DNA from 2 places in the Bacillus sp. AFS031507 genome. Region 1 is predicted to be linked to the other one. Evidence: riboswitches for the same ligand, from Rfam matches in the RefSeq annotation. Region 1 holds a riboswitch; the other holds the start of a gene.
What was found. A riboswitch is a leader RNA that binds a small molecule or an ion and turns the genes downstream of it on or off. The one in region 1 is predicted to bind lysine.
Positions count from the first base shown of each region.

Region 2: another riboswitch for lysine. It lies ahead of dapA (4-hydroxy-tetrahydrodipicolinate synthase); the one in region 1 lies ahead of COE25_RS06445 (amino acid permease).

Region 1 covers NZ_NUOW01000003.1:500,339-508,128, forward strand. The annotation lists gene COE25_RS06445 (amino acid permease) at 1-1,200, opposite strand, end outside; lysine riboswitch at 1,305-1,495, opposite strand; gene COE25_RS06450 (YitT family protein) at 1,726-2,538, shown strand; gene COE25_RS06455 (winged helix-turn-helix transcriptional regulator) at 2,604-2,963, opposite strand; gene COE25_RS06460 (nitroreductase family protein) at 3,098-3,730, shown strand; gene COE25_RS06465 (PH domain-containing protein) at 3,773-4,387, opposite strand; gene COE25_RS06470 (DMT family transporter) at 4,625-5,617, shown strand; gene COE25_RS06475 (DUF421 domain-containing protein) at 5,669-6,529, opposite strand; gene COE25_RS06480 (DUF1657 domain-containing protein) at 6,550-6,756, opposite strand; gene COE25_RS06485 (DUF1657 domain-containing protein) at 6,823-7,026, opposite strand; gene COE25_RS06490 (erythromycin esterase family protein) at 7,159-7,790, opposite strand, start outside.
Region 2 covers NZ_NUOW01000016.1:8,643-16,432, reverse strand. The annotation lists gene COE25_RS16945 (hypothetical protein) at 1-191, opposite strand, end outside; gene COE25_RS16940 (ParM/StbA family protein) at 184-1,047, opposite strand; gene COE25_RS16935 (quinone oxidoreductase family protein) at 1,591-2,556, opposite strand; gene COE25_RS16930 (SAM-dependent methyltransferase) at 3,011-3,763, shown strand; gene COE25_RS16925 (MarR family winged helix-turn-helix transcriptional regulator) at 4,138-4,557, shown strand; gene COE25_RS16920 (MFS transporter) at 4,571-5,785, shown strand; gene COE25_RS16915 (hypothetical protein) at 5,878-6,072, shown strand; lysine riboswitch at 6,172-6,352, shown strand; gene dapA (4-hydroxy-tetrahydrodipicolinate synthase) at 6,483-7,370, shown strand; gene COE25_RS16905 (ribonuclease J) at 7,597-7,790, shown strand, end outside.

The sequences.
Region 1 (7,790 bases):
ACATACTGCAATGCCGAGCCATGCGATAAAGCCGGACATACCAGAAGCGTTTAACAACCATACATAAACCGTTCCATCCCCAAAGAAGGAAGCAAGAAATGCGAGTGTTCCCACTAAGGTTGTTGCAATTAAGGCATTGACTGGAACACCTTTTTTGTTTAATTTACCAAGGAATTTCGGTGCTTTGCCTTGACGGGCCAAATCCCAAAGCATCCGAGTGGATGCATACATTCCTGAATTTCCTGCCGATAATACAGCTGTAAGAATAACAGCATTCATGATTGAAGCGGCGAAAGCGATGCCAGCCTTTTGAAAAACCAGCGTAAATGGACTAACGGTTATATCCCCATTTGCTAAATTCCCGTTTGTATATGGAATAAGCAGTCCGATTACTAGTATAGCCAATACATAGAATAATAAAATACGCCAGAAAACTTGTTTCACTGCACGAGGAATAGCTTTCTTTGGATCCTCCGTTTCACCAGCAGCAACACCTAAAAGCTCTGTTCCTTGGAAGGAGAAGCCTGCAGCCATAAAGATTCCCATCATGGACATAAAGCCGCCGTGGAATGGAGCATCACCAACAGTGAAGTTTTTGAAGCCGATTGCTTCATTACCCATGATGCCGAAGATCATTAAAGTACCAGTAACGATAAAAATAATAACTGTAACAACTTTAATTAAGGAAAACCAATATTCTGCTTCTCCGAATCCTTTAACAGAAAGATAGTTTAATAGAAACATAATTACTAAAAAGATGCCGCTCCAAATGAATGAAGGAATATGTGGAAACCAGAATTTCATAATCATTGTTACAGCAGCTAATTCGGCAGCAATCGTAATTGCCCAGTTATACCAATAGTTCCAGCCTAGGGCAAAACCAAGGGAAGGATCGACAAATTTGGTTGCATACGTACTAAAGCTTCCGGCAACTGGCATATAGGCACCCATTTCTGCTAAGCCCTGCATCAAAAAGTAAACCATAATACCAATAACAAGGTAGGAAAGGATTGCCCCGCCGGGTCCCGCACTATGGATAGCGCCACCGCTAGCTAGAAAAAGTCCAGTACCAATCGTCCCGCCAAGGGAAATCATTGTGAGGTGACGGGATTTTAAACTTCGTTTTAATTCGGTTGGATCCTGTTGTAGTGTTAAGTCACTAGTATATTCACTCTCTTTTAATACTCTTGCTGTTTGCATTGTCTTGACTCCTCTTTTTCTAATTTTTTCGAGAAGGAGTTTGGAATAAAAAAATGCCATCGAAGAAGTATCGATGGCATTGTAAATACCCCGCATCATACCTTCCGAAAGATAGCTCAACACGCTTAACTGGTAGGTTTAAGCGTGACAGTTCTGTTCCTATTTGGAGACAGCCCCAGCATGCTTTTTCAGAGATGAAAGCACACTTCGGCAGCTTTTCCTTTCAAACGGAGTCAAGGATGTCTCTCTCATCTCGTCCGCTTTACTGATAAAAACCGCGACCTCTACCTCATCGGTTTGATGAGGATTTATCATATAAAGTTAATATATTACTAAAGTATAAATATTATTATAGAATTGTCAATAATATATTATTCCAAAAATGAGAAGTCTTTATTCAATCAATTAGAATAAACAGATAATTGAGTTTCTTTTTAATAAATTATTTAATTTACTTTATAAGAGAGAATCGGTATTATTTTTAAATAGAATTAATTGCCTGTTTTTCATAGGAGGATTTTTACCATGCAGATTGTTGGAATGATTTCGGGATCTCTCATTGTTGTGGTTGCCTTTAACCTTTTCTTAATCCCTCATGAAGTGTTAAGCAGTGGATTGAGCGGAATTTCTATGATTTTAGGGATGATCTCGCCTGTTAATACAGGGGTGGCAAATTTCCTGCTGAATTTTCCGTTATTGATTATTGGTTATAAAATGTTAGGGAAAAGATTTATCGTGAATTCCATCTTTGCTGTAATAATTATATCAATTGGCCTTTATTTAATTCCCGTTCATGCCATTGCCGATGATAGAATTCTCTCCTCAATTTTCGGTGGTGCTTTAACCGGGTTAGGTGTCGGAATAGTTTTTCGCTGTTCTGGATCGACCGGGGGATTTGATATTATTGGCATGATTGTGGCGAGAAAAAGAGATTTTCCGATTGGTGTTTTACTTTCAGGCATGAATGCTGTCGTCATCTTGATCAGTGGATTTTTATTTGATTGGGATTCTGCTCTTTATACCTTGGTTTCCATTTTTGTTACAGGTAAAGTGGTGGATGCAATTTATACAGATCATGCTAAATTAACTTTAATGATCATTACAGATAAGGGCGAAGAAATGAGAGCTCATTTACTGACAAATTTGTATCGAGGTTTGACGATTATGGATGGGGTTGGCGGCTACTCAAATCACCAACGGAACGTGATGATAACGGTAATTTCCAGATACGAACTTAATGAAGTTAAAAACTTAATTACAGAAGTTGATCCATCAGCATTTGTCAATATTACCGAAACAATTGAAGTTATGGGGCTGTTTCATCGGCCAAGTCCATAAAAACAAAAAAGGTTTGCATCTATACAATAGAGCAAGCCTTTTTTGTGTGAGATAGTTACTCAGCATCATAGGGATTTCCCGCGTTTTTTTACCCATTTCATTAGCACATGAATAACCTCATCAAGTTCTTTACCAGTTGGAGTCAGTTCATATTCCACTTTTTTTGGAGAGGTAGTAATGATGTTTTTGACAATCAATCCCTCATTTTCTAAATCACGTAAGCGTTCGGTTAAGAGACGATCAGAAATTCCTGGAATAGATGATATTATTTCATGGTACCGCTTCGGTCCTTCCATAAGCGTATAAATAACAGAACCCATCCAACGTTTGCCAATAAATTCGATTGCCTTATGAAAGTTAGTACATATATGTTTAATTTCCTCTGCAGAATGAGTCATACAATCTTGGTGGTTAGGTTCACTCATATAAAATCCCTCTTTTTTACTATTCTAACTGTATAATACCATATTTGAATTACTTGACGATAGGTACTTACTAATAGTAAGATGACTAAGAACTTACTTTTAGTAAGTTAAAAATTCACAGGGGGAAATCTCTCATGCAAACCACATTAATAAAAAGTTTATCTGAAGTGATAAAAGAACGTCACTCTGTCAGAAAATATGATTCAACATACAATATTTCTCAAGAAGAAATTAAAGATATGCTAAAAGAAGCGACACAAGCACCATCCTCTAGTAATCTTCAACCATGGCGTTTTATTGTTATTCAAGATCAGGAGGCGAAAAAGGAACTAAGAGCAATCGCCAACAATCAAGAGCAAGTAGAAACAGCGTCTGCCGTTATTGCAGTATTAGGCGATAAGGAAATGTATAAAAGTGTGGAAAAAGTCTATCGAAGTGCATACGAGGCTGGTTTGATGGACGAAGCTAATATGAATCGATTAATAGAAGGTACAAATAAAACATACCCACTTGCTCCAGAGGAAGTCTTGAAAAATATTGCTTCATTTGATGCTGGTTTAGTATCGATGCAGTTGATGTTAATTGCAAAAGACAGAGGGTATGACACCGTTCCAATGGGTGGCTTTGATAAAGATAAATTCGTGAAAATGTTCAATGTCTCCGATCGACTTTTCCCAATTGTGTTGATTTCACTAGGGAAGGCGGCTGCACCTGCTTTCAATACAACACGTTTACCATTGGAGGATGTATTAATAGATTATAGATAAAAAAGGAGGCGCATGATAATTTTTCATGCGCCTACTTATTTTTTAGTTATTAATATACTTTTCAAACACATAGCCGAAATCTTTTACTATATATTGTTTTTTGCTATCTTCTAACCACTGAAAGGCTGCTTGATTAAGCATTTTGAATTGAACAACCAAGTTGCTGTCTGCACTTGTCACACGACCGAGAGTAGTGGAGGCGACATCAAGGCTTTGTTTAGCAAACTGAAGCGAAATTTCATTTTCATGTGAGATTTCTGAAATTTTGATTAAGGCTTTATATAAATCCTTAACTTCTTCAATATGTTTCTTATGAACGTCGATGGAGAAAGGAATTGAGCCGATTTTAAATTTTATTTCTACATCAAGGTCAACGGTTCCGGCCGTTTCGAGTTTTACCTCTGATATTCTATTTGTTGCATAACTATAGCGGTGGAGCATTCGCTTTTTGCTGGTTGCACTTGTCCCATCTAAATGGATAAGGGCGTTGTTTGTAAAACAGTATTCATCAGACTTTGATTTGATGAGAAAATAAATTTTCTCATTGTCTTCATGCATGACATAATCATCTGCGTCCACCTTATCGTAATTTTCCGGCTTAATGACAGAACCAACATCACTTAATCCCAAAATATCCGCGGCTACTTTTCCAAACATTGGTATCAACCTCACTTTTTTAAAATCATTCCATCCATTTTTACGAATGGGGGACAATAAAGTTTCATCCTTATCCCAAAAACTTTATGCTTTAAAAAATGGTAGTATGCACCTGATTACTAAAAACAAATTAACAACAAGTAATGAAAAGAGGGAAACTACTTGATGGTTTCCCTCTTTTCATGGAAAATACACTATGTACATATTAAAAATAGATACAGAAAGGATAGAGGAACCATGCGGCCCATAATTTTAGGCATCCTTGCGGCTTTCTTTTTTGCATTTACATTTATCCTCAACCGATCGATGGATCAGGCTGGGGGTAGTTGGATTTGGAGTGCATCATTAAGGTATTTCTTTATGGTTCCATTTCTTTTCACAATTGTGATGGGAAGAAAAAATCTTAGACCATTACTTGTGGAAATGAAAAATCGACCTGGCGGCTGGTTTATATGGAGCACGGTGGGCTTCGGCTTATTTTATGGTCCGATTTGTTTTTCAGCTGCCTATGCCCCAGGCTGGCTCATTGCAGCCACATGGCAGGTCACAATCATCTCAGGTTCCTTGCTGGCCCCACTTTTTTATGAAATGGTTATGACTGATAATGGACCAATCCAGAAAAAGGGGAGAATTCCTTTTAAAGGTTTAGGGATGTCATTGATCATCCTCCTAGGAATTATTCTGATGCAATTGGAACAGGCAAATCACATATCGAATGCTGCAATAGCCTTAGGCGTCCTTCCGGTGCTAATCGCTTCATTTGCCTATCCGCTTGGAAACAGAAAAATGATGGATATTTGCGGGGGGCGTCTTGATGTCTTTCAACGGGTATTAGGGATGACATTAGCGAGTATGCCATTGTGGGTTGTTTTATCTGTTTATGGTTTATATACTGTTGGTCCACCAAGCAAAGGACAAATAGTCCAATCAGGCCTTGTTGCGGTAACCTCAGGAGTGATTGCAACCATTCTATTTTTTAAAGCAACGGATCTTGTTAGAGGAAATATGCAAAAGCTTGCTGCCGTAGAGGCCACGCAATCAATAGAGGTCTTATTTGCAGTAATAGGAGAATTGTTAATTTTGAATACTGTTTTCCCAACTGAATTATCCTGGTTTGGTATGGTATTGGTTATGGTCGGAATGATCCTGCACAGCTTTTTTTCGCATAAAAGTAATCCAAAAAATCATCGTAGTGAAAGTCCTGAAAAAACTGTGCCTAGAAATGTTTGATCCTTATCAATTTAAATTGATAAGGATTTTTTTCGTAGTTCCTGACCTTTTTTAACCGTTTAAATAAGGATTAAGCTTGTCAATTGTTTCTTGTACCCTTACTGAATTTCTCTTGTACATTGCTTTTGATTTATCACAATCTGTCTCAAGAGAAAAGATCTCTAAATCAGCCTGAACTTTTTTTAGTGTAGCCAGGAGTAATGGACGTTGAGCGGGTGCTGGCACTTCAATTTTATCATCATATAGATCGACCGTTAGCTCTCCATAGGAATCGACTTGCCCTATGAAGACATTATCAAGAGTCACATCTAGTTTTTCTAACTCTGTATAAAGCCAGCCTCTGCCTTTTCCGGAACATCTTAATGATTCATCAATGATATTCCCGTCCATAATGACTGTTTGTGGTTCTTTTTCTTTCGCCATTTTCATTTGTAAATCTTTAGGTGTCAAAGGACGATTTTCTGTTTTTAAAAGTGTGCTTAAATTTCCACGAGGTTCCAACACAGCAAATTCTACGTCTGCAATCCTAAAAATATCCTTTTGTCGAAGTAACGCAGAAAGTTCGTCTATCGAATATTTTTCTTTTTTTAGATTATTTTCTAGGACCTTCCCATCTTTAATGACGACGGTTCCTTTACCTTCAGCAAAATCACGAAAACCTTTACTCTTTAGAGAGACAAAGTCAACGAGGAAAGTTACCAAGAAGAAAATGAGGACTGCTAACATTCCATGCCATACATTTGCTTCTAGTCCAGTAACTACTTCACCGGCAATACTTCCAATGGTAATTCCTGCAACATATTCAAAGAAAGAGAGCTCAGAGATTTGTTTCTTTCCAAGTATTTTTGTTGTAATAAATAAAAGTCCCAAAAAAATTAATGAACGAGTTATGATAAAAATCCAATCTGGCATTAGTTTCTCACCTCAAAATTTTATGAACCCATATATTGGGGTTCATGTCGTTCAAGTTCCAAAACACGGTATTGTAGATCCTTCTTTACCTCTTCAATCGTTAGTGTAGCTTCATGAAAAATAGCTTGAGCGTCTTTATCGAGTGAATTTAAGGCGAAGGAAGACAATTGTGCTTCGATTCCCTTAATAGTAGAGAGACATTGCTTGACATTAGAAGCGATTGTCACAAATTTAACTTCCTTTCATAAGAAAATCAAAAAGGGGTTGGCAGAATCGCCAACCTAAAACTGCTTTTATTGATTGTATTGTGGTTCTTCATTCAAAATTTCTTGAAGACGTGGTTCTAAACTATCAAGAACCGATTGGGTTTGTTGGGCTGCTTGTTGATAAAGCTGCTTTGCATTTTGGTTATCAGTTGCTAATGCGAATCCTTCAAAACTTGCCTGTGCACTTTTTAGTCCAGCTAGTGCTTGTTTTACCTGAGTTCCTACTGTCATTACATAATCCTTCTTTCGTGATATAAAATGAAATTACAAAAATAGTATGTGGATTATTCGGGTGGATATGTATTTAATGTTTTTTTTTTGCTTAAATCTAAATTTCCCTGAAACTTTATCTGGAAAATCACATTAGACAAGAATATTTTCTAGAACTAGCGGATGCAACGCATTTGTTTTATCAATAAAAATAAAACCATCATATCGCAGCCCCATTTTCGATGGGACGTAATTACCATATTGTTCGTATTCCTGCCGGTAAACCACACCAATTGCTCTATGCCCAATCGTTGTTGTAAATTCATGACGGTTCTGATCAGTAAATATCAAATATTTATTTACAGCCCCTGTCTTATGCATAAGTGATTCCCAGCTTCCGAGTTGGGCGGGAGGTACCTCCGTTTTTTGAAAGTCAACTCCCCATTCGGTAGAGGCAATTACCGTACCGCTATATGTACCAAACCCTACAATAAAAACATTTTTGGCACCGTTTTCTTCTCTAATTAGTTGTCCGACATTCACCATTCCTTCATCCTTCATATCAGTTGCCCGGGCATCACCTACATGTGTATTATGCTCCCATATGATTACTTTTGCGTCATCACCATAGAATCTTCGTACTGAGTTGAGTGCTTCGACCATATGCCTGTCTCGAACATTCCATGACTTAGAATCACTAGTGACCATTGTCCGATAATATTCCTCTGCATTTGCAGTAACAATGGCATTTACCTCCATATTCAAGCTGTTTTCCTGATCGTCAT
Region 2 (7,790 bases), on a different contig from region 1:
TCTAGTTTCATTTCTACCTTTTCATATTCTTTACGAATGTATCCGACACCCTGTTCCATATCTCGTTGGATCAGGCGTTTGATATATGTCGCAAAGTGAATGTACTGGTTACAATGTTCTAGAAGCTCTCTTTCATAAGGGTCATCGAGGTTGAAAGGGACGGACTTGATCTTTCGATTCAGTTCATTCATCAACAAAGACCACTTTCCCCATAGAATAAAATCCGAAAGCATTGGCATATTGCGGACTGTATGCTTTGTGTCCGTTTGTCCGGTAGAGGACGGGTCTGATTAGCTTGATATTACTAAAATGCTCCTTAATATATGGCAGAAGATATTCAGCAATTCCTCCGCAAAGATAGGTCGGTTCGTATAAGTTCCACTTTCCCCGAAGTTCCGCCAGGATGGCTACTGCCATTTGTTTTTCTGTCATTTCCATGTCTGTTTCAGCACCGAAAGCAAGGGTCCCGCTTTTCCTGTCAATAAAGTAGCCATCTTCCACTCTTAGATAGTTGAAGGTACCACTTCCAGCGTCGATGATGTTCGCAATGTCCTCCGGCCTGTCTTCCATGCTGAAGTATGCCCCAGACCCTTCAGGAGCGACTTTTACTTCCTCGATGTTAAACGTCTTCCTAACATTGTTTACCGTGATCGTGTGTTCCCCTTTCAGCATGGTCTCCATACTTTCCCTGTCTTTATTCACCATTCCACGGATCGGCTGCCCAATCACTACACAGTTCCCTTCCGTTTTACCATACTGATGAACTGCCACCAGTACCCTGATCTTTGTTTCTTCGTGCGCCTTTGAAATATCTCTCGGCTCTCTTATTGCATGACATTCCCGCCATGCGATATTCCCCACAAACAGCTTCTCGTCCCCGTACTCGACGATGTAGTCGCCGGCTTCCATTTGGCTGCTATCTGCATTCACCAAATGAAGATGGCGGTAAGGTCCAATGGTTGACCTAAACTTAAACACATCGTCCCTTGTTCTTCCTTTCACCTCGTATGCGCCGGCATCAATCGCTAATATCCATTTGTGATTCATTTTTTCTACCCCTTTTAACAATATTTTGAAAGTGCACATATGTCATACAACTAATCTTTTTTCAAACTTAGTATATGAGTGGAGGCCCAAATGTGACACACACAAGTCATACAATACTGTTTATTGGAAAAAGAAAAAACAATAAAGCAGGATATCCCTCAATCATGAAAGGCTTAGATTCTTACAGCTTTGAAAGACCGAAAAGGAATTTTAAAACTTAAAAATTTAACATAATCTTCCTATATAACGCGCAAAAAACAGTGTGATTCATCTGAGAAACACACTGCTTTTATAGTTGTTTTTATATTCGTCTTTTCCTATGTGGGTACCTCAAAAGATTACAGCTTTCCCACAATTGTAGAGGCTCTCGTTTGAGGTGCTTCTGATTAAATTACATTAGAAATTGCAGGTAAAGGAAATCATTGTACTCCTTATGGTTACCATTACCGTCCTTTTTCACGGTTGACGGGCATCATAGTGCTCCTTTTGACGCCAGTTCCGATTGCGAAAGCCAGTTTGGTGCACAAGAACAACACCTTCTCTTTATGGAATTAATAAAATTTTCCCCATGCTCTTACGGCCTTCTAGATAGCGGTGTGCTTCTTGGCCATCCTGCAACGGGAAGACTGTTGGTTCTGAAACTACTAATTTTCCTGCCTCCATCCACCGAAACAGCTCATTTGAACGAGCTATTCGTTCTTCTCGGGACGTCAGCACATTCCATAGGTCCCCGCCTGTGAGGGTTTTTGATGTATCCATTAACATTCTCGGGTCAACCAATGCTGGGTCGCCCCCTGCCATTCCGTAAAATACGACCGTTCCACCGGTGCGAGTAACCTCAAAGCTATCTTGAAGAGTAGAACCTACTGATTCGTAGACCACATCTACGCCCTTGCCATTCGTCTCCTCGAGCACTTGTTCCTTCCAATTATCCTTATATAAAAAGACTTGGTCCGCACCCGCCTTTACTGCAGCAGCTCTTTTTTCAAAGGAAGAAGTTAAGCCAATTGCCGTGCCTCCAAGTAATTTTACAATTTGAACAAGAAGCTGCCCCACACCGCCTGCTGCAGCATGCACCAACACGGTATCATTCTTTTTCACCGCATAGCTATCCTTCGTTAAATAATGAGCCGTTAATCCTTGAAGCAATACGGATGCCGCATCTGCAAATGAAATGGTGTCTGGCACTGGTATAGCTTTTTCAACTGGAACGGCTACTTGCTCGGCATTTGCATAAGGTACATCGGCAAATGCCATCCGGTCACCAATGCTGATACCATGGACATTGGATCCCGTCTTTGCTACGATTCCGGCCCCTTCATACCCTAAGATATAGGGTGGCTCTCCGGCTAGATGATAGTTTCCTTTTCTTCTATATATATCGGCAAAATTCAGACCAATTGCTTTCATGCTTAGCAGTATTTCGTCCGGACCAATCACAGGTTCCGCAATATCACCATATTCGAGGACTTCCGGGCCGCCAAATGTTTTAAACATAAGTGCTTTCAAATGAATTACCTCATTCTTATTAAAATTTTTATGACTCGCTTTTATTAAATAAGATAGTGAAGGGTAATGCAAATAATCGTTACCTTATTTCTAATTTTCCGCGCTCAGGAGCACAATTACTCCCTAATTGTTACCGCTGACCCTATTTTTCCGAACTCAAGGGCACAATTACTCCCTAATTGTTACCGCTGACCTTATTTTTCCGCACTCAAGGGCACGATTACTCCCTAATTGTTACCGCTGACCTTATTTTTCCGCACTCAAGGGCACAATTACTTCCCAATCGAGTGCTTGGTTTAATATAGTTGAAAATAAACTTCAAAGGGTTCGATGTCTTCAATAACAAAAAGATTACATTAATATGTTGACATTCAAGGGATAAAGATAATAAATGAAATAGGAAAGCGTTAGGTAGAATCCACATCCACTTGTAGTAGAAAAGGAGACATTATCTATGGATAGAAACAAATTTTCAGCTATTGCCCATCGTAATCATGCATTTAGTAATCCAATCAGCAAGGCAAAAATTATGAAGATGCTCGGAATTGTATCGCCTAAAGCATCAGATAAGGTGATTGATATAGGGGCTGGTAAATGCGAATTGTTAATTCGGTTGGTGGAAAACTACCAGGTTACCTCCACTGCAATAGAATTGTATGACGGGTCCATTGAGGAAGGGAAGCGGAATGCAAGCACTAGAATTCCTGAAGGCAGTATTGAGTTTATCGTGGAAGATGCTCGCACGGCGGTTGAGAGATGTGATCCAGACGGGTATGATTTTGGGATTTGTATCGGATCTACCCATGCCTTGGGCGGACTGGAGCCTACACTAAAAACACTAAAACGTCTTGTAAAGAAAAATGGCCACATTTTAATAGGTGAAGGCTATTGGAAGCAGACTCCCAGTCCTGAATATTTAGAGGCGCTTGGCGGTGCAGACGAGTCGGAATGTAAAAGCCATGCGGATACCGTTAAGGCTGGTGAAGAATTAGGTTTAATCCCACTTTGGTCTTATGTTGCTAATGAAGATGACTGGGATGATTACGAATGGCTTTATTCGATGTCAGTCGAGAATTATTGTCTTGAAAATCCAGATGACCCCGATTGTGAAGCGATGCTGCAGCGAATTCGCACATGGCGCCGGACCTATTTGACATGGGGCAGAGATACCTTAGGATTTGGTCTGTATTTGTATCGAAATAACTAATAGGGAAAAATAGAGCAATACCAAGGCTTCATCCACATTTAATCAAACGTTTGATTAATTTTTTCAGGTAAATTTTCTACTCTTTTTAATTAAACGTTTGATTAGTTTTTTTTCATAAAAAATTACCCACCTCATAAAAACCTTATACACCAAGGACTCAGGCCCTTTTAATCAATCGTTTGATTATATTATCCAGAAAAAGTCTTTACCCCAAAAATCCATATACACCAATGCCTCATCCCGTCCCAATCAAACGTTTGATTAGTATCACCCCACCTCTAACATTAGACATTTTATTATCATTTCTGTTATACTATAATAGTTACCCAGGGTAATTATTACTCTAACTAACCATTTAACAAGGGGTGTTTCAAATAAATACTTCTCAAAAATTTTTCCACCAATTACTGATGTTGTACCGGCCGTTCGAGAATAAACTTAATATCCATCTCGCCGAGCATCATCTCCATAGAGCGCAATGGTCGATTTTTTACTACTTATTCAATAATGGCTCAGCAACGCTAGTGGAACTCTCTCATTATTTATATGTAGAGAAGCCCACTGTCACCCGGACCATGAACCGCTTGGAAGAATTGGGCTATGTCGAGCAGGTTCCGAGCAATGATAAACGTGAAAAGAGAACACAGCTGACAGAGCTTGGGAGAAAAGTATATACGGAAGTCCGTGTGACGATTGATCAGTATGAAACGGACATTTTAAAAGGCATCTCAGAGCATGAACAGCTCGAGGCCATCCGCATTATGGGGGAAATTCGTAAAAATATTATTAAATAAGGGGTTTTAATAAGTGACTCAACCTAGAGCTAAACTGTGGACAAAGGATTTCACCATTGTTTCCACGGTCAATTTTTTCGTAACTTTAGTCTTTTATTTATTAATCGTAATCATCGGTGTTTATGCAGTCGATGAATTTGGTGCTTCTACAAGTCAAGCAGGGCTTGTAACAGGAATATTTATTGTCGGGTCTTTAATTGGCCGGTTGGTGATTGGCCGGTTTATTGAGTCAATTGGCCGAAAGAAAACGTTATTCATTGGTATAATTTTATTTATTTTGACGCTTCTTTTGTATTTTGTGAACTTCGGGATTACCTTCCTGCTTATTACCCGCTTACTCCACGGGATTGCAGGGGGAATGGTGGGGACTGCTACAGGTACGATTGTGGCCCAGATTATCCCGGCTGCTCGAAAAGCGGAAGGGATCGGCTACTTCAGCATGAGTGCGACACTCGCTACTGCTATCGGGCCATTCATCGGACTCTATATGACCCAACATACAGATTTCCAAATGATTTTTATATTCTCCCTTGCTTTAGGGGTAATTAGTTTAATCACAGCATTCTTTGTTGATGTGCCTCCGTTAGTTGTATCTGTAAAAACAGCTGAAGTAAAAGGGTTTAAGCTTTCCAACTATATTGAGCCAAAGGCACTGCCCATCGCTGTCATTACACTGGTAGTAGCTTTTTGTTATTCCAGCGTTCTATCTTTTATTAACTTCTATGCGATCGAAATTGACTTAGTTAGTACGGCGAGTTTCTTCTTCCTAGTCTATTCTATCGCAGTATTGATATCACGCCCGATCACAGGCCGCTTAATGGACCTGAAGGGTGCAAACTTTATTATGTATCCGGGCTTTGTCCTCTTAGCAGTCGGCTTGTTTCTGTTAAGTTCAGCTAGTATCAGCATTACTTTATTGCTAGCAGGTGTTCTAATTGGCCTTGGTTTCGGTAACATGCAGTCAAGCACCCAGGCAGTGGCCGTTAAAGTAACGCCTCCCCATCGGATGGGTTTGGCGACATCGACTTTCTTTATCTTTCTTGATGCAGGACTTGGATTCGGTCCATATATCCTTGGATTTATTATTCCATTAACCGGCTTTAGCAACCTGTATGTCATCTTAGGTATTGTCGCTCTGGCAACCTCAATTCTTTACTATTTTTTACACGGCAAGAAAGAACGTTCAGGAAGGACGATTATGACTGGACCAACCCCCGACCCTAATTGACTTCAGGTAACCGGCCAAACGAAGGCACGCATAAAACCGGTTTATAGCAAATATGATAAGCATAAGAATCCTAATTAAAGGGGTCGGTAGACATGATAATTTTTAATAAAATTGCATTATCATTTGTTGTCTTTTTTTCCTTCAGTATTATCATAAATACTTATTTGGGAGAAAAGGAACGGGTCCAATCTAATGTTATTTATTTTGTTATGAACGGGTTTGCTTATATTGTATCTGCCTTAGAAGTTGAAAAGGATAAACTGAGTTTAGAAACGGCAGAAATATAGTATGAATTTTAAAATAAAGTTCCAATTGCCCTTGAACCAAAGGGAATATTCTGATATATTTACTATCAATTAAATATTTTCTTACTTCACGTTTTTTGAAGTGAGGATAGAGGCGCAAAGACCATGAGTACACAATAGGAGGATAATGAGGTCCAATGATGATTGTGAAAAGGGGAATTTGCCGAAGCTTCAATGAATCTCATTGGTCTTGAAGCTGGTTCTGCTATTGAAAAAATACAGAACTGTCATATAGGAAACTATATGGAGGGCTATCTTACGCACGGGAACTTATTTTTTTTATGTTTCTACTGCAACAGCGAACCCTCGTTGTTGCTTTTTTGCGTTAAATTATGAATGGCCTTACCCACCTCTAAATTTTAAAAAAAATTTTAATTAAAGGGTGAGAAATGATGAATTTTGGCCAAGTTTTAACCGCTATGGTTACACCATTTGATCAAAATGGTGAAATAGATTTTAACGCGACTAGAACACTTGTTGATTATTTAATTGAAAATGGTACCGATGGAATCGTAGTTGCTGGTACAACCGGAGAATCTCCTACATTAACAACGGAAGAAAAAGTCGCTTTATTTAAATTTGTTGTCGAGGCTGTCAATGGAAGAGTTCCGGTTATCGCTGGAACTGGCTCCAATAACACGAGAGCTTCCATCAGCCTAACAAAGCTGGCTGAAGAAACAGGCGTCGATGGGATTATGCTTGTTGCTCCTTATTACAACAAACCATCCCAAGAGGGCATGTATCAGCACTTCAAAGCGATTGCTGAATCTACACCATTACCGATTATGCTTTATAATATCCCCGGCCGAAGTGTGGTCAACCTGTCGGTAGAGACCATTGTTCGACTTTCACAGATTCCAAATATTGTCGCCTTAAAAGAAGCAAGCGGTAACTTAGATGCTATGGCTGAAATTATTAGCCAAGCACCAAGTGATTTTACCCTTTATAGTGGTGATGATGGCTTAGCATTGCCGGTTTTAGCCATTGGTGGAGCTGGAGTGGTTTCCGTTGCTTCCCATGTCATTGGTAATGAAATACAAGAAATGATTAATCATTTTAAAAATGGGAATGTCCAAAATGCAGCTAGTGCCCATCGCCGTCTTCTCCCGATTATGAAAGCATTATTTGCAGCACCAAACCCAGCACCGGTAAAAGCCGCATTGAATATGAATGGAGTGAACGTTGGAGGTCTTCGCCTGCCATTGCTCCCATTAACCACCGAAGAGCAAAGAGCACTACAAGGTGTTCTACCAGCGAGCAATGTTAAAGTATTAATATAATTAATCCACCGATAAAAACAAGCTGCCACAAACCTCAATAAAACAGGGTTTGTGGCAGTTTTTTTTGGTGGTCGACAAAAGTTTTACCTCTCTCCTTCCGATAAAGTAAATCCAAAGGGGCATACTATTCTTATTTACTTGGGTTAAGGAGGATTTTACTTTGCGAACGAATGATAGTACATTATCCATTTTCTCTTTAGGCGGCATAAATGAAATCGGTAAAAATATGTATGTGGTTCAATACGCTGAAGATATCTTTATAGTTGACTGCGGCGGTAAATTTCCAGATGAAAGTTTGTTAGGAATTGATTTGATTATCCCCGATATTACTTACTTGGAAGAAAATCAGGAGAAGATCCGTGCTCTAATTGTGACCCATGGGCACGAAGATCATATTGGCGGTATTCCTTATATCTTAAG